Regions from separate parts of the Pseudoalteromonas sp. BSi20311 genome, predicted to be linked through region 2. Evidence: predicted binding sites of a transcription regulator. Region 2 holds the regulator's gene; the other holds the start of a gene.

Region 1 (2,418 bases), on a different contig from region 2:
AATCGCATACCGCCATAGATTCGGTACTTTAAACCTTCTTGTAGCATCGCTTCTTCAAGTACCCGCGATTGCGCATTACTACGATACAAAATAGCCGCATCTTGTAGCGCATTTCCGGCATTTAGCCAGCTGCGTAATTTGCTACTCACAAAGCGTGCTTCATCTAGCTCGTTAAAGGCGGCATAAATAGAAATTGGTTCGCCGTCGTTACCGTCAGTCCACAAGCTTTTACCCATACGCTCGGAGTTATTCTGTATAAGTGCATTAGACGCTTTAAGAATGGTGGCAGTCGAGCGATAGTTTTGCTCAAGGCGAATTGTCTCTGCGTCAAAGTCTGTTAAAAAGCGTTTGATATTTTCAATTTTAGCGCCACGCCAACCGTAAATACTTTGGTCATCATCGCCTACAATCATGATGCTACTAGTGTCGCCCGCAAGTAGTTTTAACCATGCATACTGAATAGTATTGGTATCTTGAAACTCGTCTACTAGCATGTGCGCAAAGCGCTGCTGATAATGACGAAGCAGAGTTGGGTTATTTTTAAGAACCTCATAGCTACGTAGTAATATTTCGGCAAAATCAACTAGGCCAGCTCTATCGCAAGCTTCTTGATAGGCGGCGTAAACGCGCAGCATCATTTGCTCGTTAATATCGTATGCTTGAATATCTTTAGGGCGCAGAGCTTCATCTTTTTTAGCGCTTATGTACCAGCCAAATTGTTTTGCAGGCCATTTTTTATCATCGATATTCATCGATTTTAATAAGCGCTTGATCATACGAAGCTGATCGTCAGAGTCTAAAATTTGAAAGGCTTCGGGTAAATTTGCTTCACGGTGATGTGCACGTAAAATTCGGTGCGATAAACCATGGAAAGTACCAATCCACATGCCGCCAACAGGAGCCTTTAGAGTTTCTTCAACCCTTGAGCGCATCTCTTTAGCAGCTTTATTGGTAAAGGTTACCGCAAAAATACTGTAGGCAGAGGCTTGCTCTACTTGCATTAACCAGGCAATACGATGAACCAATACTCGAGTTTTACCTGAACCTGCTCCTGCTAATACCAGCATGTTTTGTAATGGCGCTGCAACGGCATCGCGTTGTTTATCATTTAAGCCATCGAGTAATTCTGAAACGTCCATCGTTACGCCTTTTTAATCAATAATGAGAGCAGTATAACAGGTGTTTTTGTTAGGCTAAATAAAATACTGTTTTTATAAACAGCTATTTATAAAATAGGTATTTAAGTTACTGTATTGATACCAATATATACAGAGCAAGTAATAAAATATGTATTTAAAATTGCTAATTTGACCTAAATTTGGCAAAAAATACTAAAGTGATAAATTGGTAATAATTTAACTGTATGATTTGTAAGCCTTAATAAATTGGCATAAAGTGTGTAAGTATAAATAATAAGTACAAATACAAAATTAATTAAACTACAGAGGTTGGTATGGCTGAACAAGGTTCTGGCGGTAATGTAATCGCCGCTCTATGTAATATTTTTTTCCCCGGTTTAGGGCAACTGGTGCAGGGGCGTATTCTAGCTGCGCTGGTGTTTGCAATTTTGGTTTTTGGCGGCTATGCATTATGGTTTTTAGTGGTTCCAGCCGTAATTGGAGCCGTATTCCATTTATGGGCAATTATTGACGCTGCCCGCTATCGCTCAGGCGGTTAGCTAAATTGATGATACTAAATAACCTGAACTCTGGATAATAAATCTATCTCAAGCAGCTATTTTGAGCGCTAACTGCGTTGAATTTACTTGCAATAGACTAGCTATTGACGCGTAATTTCGCCTTGTTTTCACTGAAAATCTCTGGCTAGAGAAAACAAACATAAATATCATTTTGATTCAATATTTTAGTAAATCTCTTAACCAGAGTTCAGGTTAAATAGCGCCTTATGGCGCTATTTTTGTGTCTGGCTTGCGTTATTCATAACTGACTGGGTTATAATCTGTTGTAATTAGCAGTACTGGAATAAAAGTATATGGAATACCAATTTATTCGCGACCCTATTAGTGGGTTAAGAATTAAAATAAGCAGCGAGCATGCGATTATAGGCCGTTGGTTAAACGAAGAAATAGGCAAAGACAAAGTGGCTATGGTGCTGGCGCTTATTAGCTCGGTGAGTTCAAGCTTTGAACCGTTAACACTTAAAGGCCAAGAAATTGACCTGATCCTTTCTAAAGATGAAGCGTTATTTGAAGCGCATGCGCTGCATCAAGATAACGAAGATATATTAGCCTACCAAGATGACGAATTAATGCTTGAAGAGAATGATTTAAGCAGTGGTTGTGGTTTTGAAGACTTTGTTGACCTGATCAACTCATGGCATGAGTTTTCGGCTGGTCGTTAAGTTATATTATCTGTATTATTACCCTAATTATAAATCCAACAGTGGAACCAATATGTC
Region 2 (2,418 bases):
TATTTCTACTTTGGTGCTTTCATGAAACTGGGCAGGGACAGCCCCTTTAGATTTGCGATGATGAATGAGTGCCCAAAACATAATGGCAAACACGATCACCCCAATCACACAACATATTAAAAATATAGTCATGTGTAGTTGGTATACATTATTACTTATATCAGTTACGCCTTTACGCATATTATATTGGCTATTAGCAAGCACATTTTGCGAAAAAACTAACAATATAAGCCACAAGGAAGAACTCAGCTTACCCATGTGACGGCTCCTTTGATGCTATTGCTGACGCAAAGCGAAGGGACATACTACTTAAACGCCCATTCGTTATTTTTATTTTTTATAAGGGTGCTGGAGTTATTAAATGTGTGTGCTCAAAACGACTACGCTGTGAGTTATTTTTATTCCAGCTCTTTAATAACTAGTTAAAAAATAAACAATAAGCAAGGTGAGTATGAAAAATAAACAAGGGGTTACTTAAAAAAGTGCAGCAAAAAAGTAGTCACTAATGAGTTAGTTAACCTAAGAGTCAGGGGTGGTAAGGGGTAGCTTGAATAACAGCGGAAAAAATATAAAATTTTATGATTTAAAAATAATTAGGATAAATTTATTTATATATAAGTATTTAGCGATGTTATTTACAATAACAAAAGCGATTAACAAGCAGCACCATAAAAAATAATACAAGTAAAATCAGCGCCTAATTAATATTAAGCGCTAAGTTATGCTTAACTATCACATCCAATCAGCGTTACGAATAACACCTACCGCTAAGCCTTCAATATTGAAAGATTCATTTTCCAAGTCGACTTCAATGGCCGAAAACTCGTCATTTTCAGCATGCAGTAATACTTTTCTGCCGGCTTTTTCTAGGCGTTTAACCGTAACATCATCATCCACTCGAGCAACAATAACCTGACCATTTTCAGCCACTTGAGTTTTATGTACAGCGAGTAAGTCGCCATCCATAATACCAATATCTTTCATACTCATGCCGTTAACACGCAGTAAAAAATCGGCCGCAGGTTTAAACATTAAAGGGTCAATTTTACAGTGGCTTTCAACATGCTGTTGCGCCAATATTGGCTCACCCGCAGCAACCCGACCAATTAAAGGCAAGCCTAATTGCTCTGGCTCTTCTTCTTCAACAAGCTGAATGCCGCGACTCGCACCCGGCTTCATTTTAATTACACCTTTTTTAGCCAGTGCTTTTAAGTGTTCTTCTGCAGCATTTGCACTTTTAAAACCCAGTGTTTGTGCAATTTCGGCACGTGTAGGAGGCATACCAGTGTCTTTAATAAACACTTTGATAAGTTCGAGTATTTGCGCTTGGCGTTTTGTTAATGGTCGCATACAACTGGTTTTCCATACAGTACAATTAACTGTGAGTATATACAGTTATTTAAAAATCGCAAATATAAATTAATACCTTATAAGTCATGATGGCTAAACAATAAGATGCTTTAAAACCGCAATAATAAATGTAATTATTAGCAGCGCATTATCATATTAATTCTCAATTACTTATCCAAGGAGCTAGCATGAGTATTTGGCACCAACCAATTACATTAGAGTTTTGTAAGCAATTAGATCAAGGGATCACTGGCCAAGGCACGCTCATGAAGACCATGGGAATTGAAATCAGTGAAATTGGTGATGACTACTTAGTCGCCACTATGCCAGCCATACCTGAGCACCATAATCCAATGGGTATAGTGCATGGTGGTGCCAATGTCGTGCTTGCTGAAACAGTAGCAAGTTATGCCGCTAACTTTGTGGTTGATTTCAGTCGATTTTATTGTGTTGGGCAAGAGATCAGCGCAAGCCACTTAAAAGCGTCACGCAACGGCACATTAACCGCTACCGCAAGGGCTTATCATATAGGTAAACGCAGCTCGGTTTGGGATATTAAAATAACCAATAGCCGCAATGAGCTTTGCTGCGTATCAAGAATGACCGCAGCCGTAGTCGAGCGAAAAGGTTAAATTACTTTTCCAGAGGGTAAATAGTAACTTCTATGCCTGCGCCAATTGCAGATATGCGTAACAAGGTATCTGCATGCAAGGCCTGATTGAAACATTTTGGCGACGTACCCGACTCAAACCCCATATCAAACGTTCTGCGAGAACAGCTTAACCATTGCTTTAATGCATTGCGTGAACACGACTCGATTAACTCACACAAATGATTAATTGCTTTATCGGGTGTGGTTATTTCACCAGCTACTTCGATGCGTGCCAGTTGGCGGTATTCGTCTTTATCATAATGTAAAATGGTTGCGACCTTTTTTAAATCAGCAACTAATACGCTAATATCTTGCTTTGACTCAAGCTCTAGATCTACATTTAAAAATTGAATTTCCGACATACAGTTGTGTTACCCCACTTAAATTTCACCGCAAACTTTAACCTAATTTTGCAT

Evidence for each region. The regulator LexA, encoded in region 2, represses DNA repair genes until DNA is damaged. The targets are predictions, from matches to a motif close to TACTGTATNNNNATACAGTA.
Region 1: the regulator LexA is predicted to act here: its motif matches at 1,204-1,223, upstream of uvrD (DNA helicase II).

The regions. Positions count from the first base shown of each region.
Region 1 is NZ_BADU01000002.1:3,847-6,264, forward strand. It holds gene uvrD (DNA helicase II) at 1-1,139, opposite strand, end outside; gene P20311_RS00125 (hypothetical protein) at 1,454-1,678, shown strand; gene P20311_RS00130 (YacL family protein) at 1,993-2,361, shown strand; gene P20311_RS00135 (dUTP diphosphatase) at 2,414-2,418, shown strand, end outside.
Region 2 is NZ_BADU01000142.1:8,002-10,419, forward strand. It holds gene coxB (cytochrome c oxidase subunit II) at 1-258, opposite strand, end outside; gene lexA (transcriptional repressor LexA) at 733-1,350, opposite strand; gene P20311_RS14390 (PaaI family thioesterase) at 1,539-1,982, shown strand; gene P20311_RS14395 (hypothetical protein) at 1,984-2,364, opposite strand.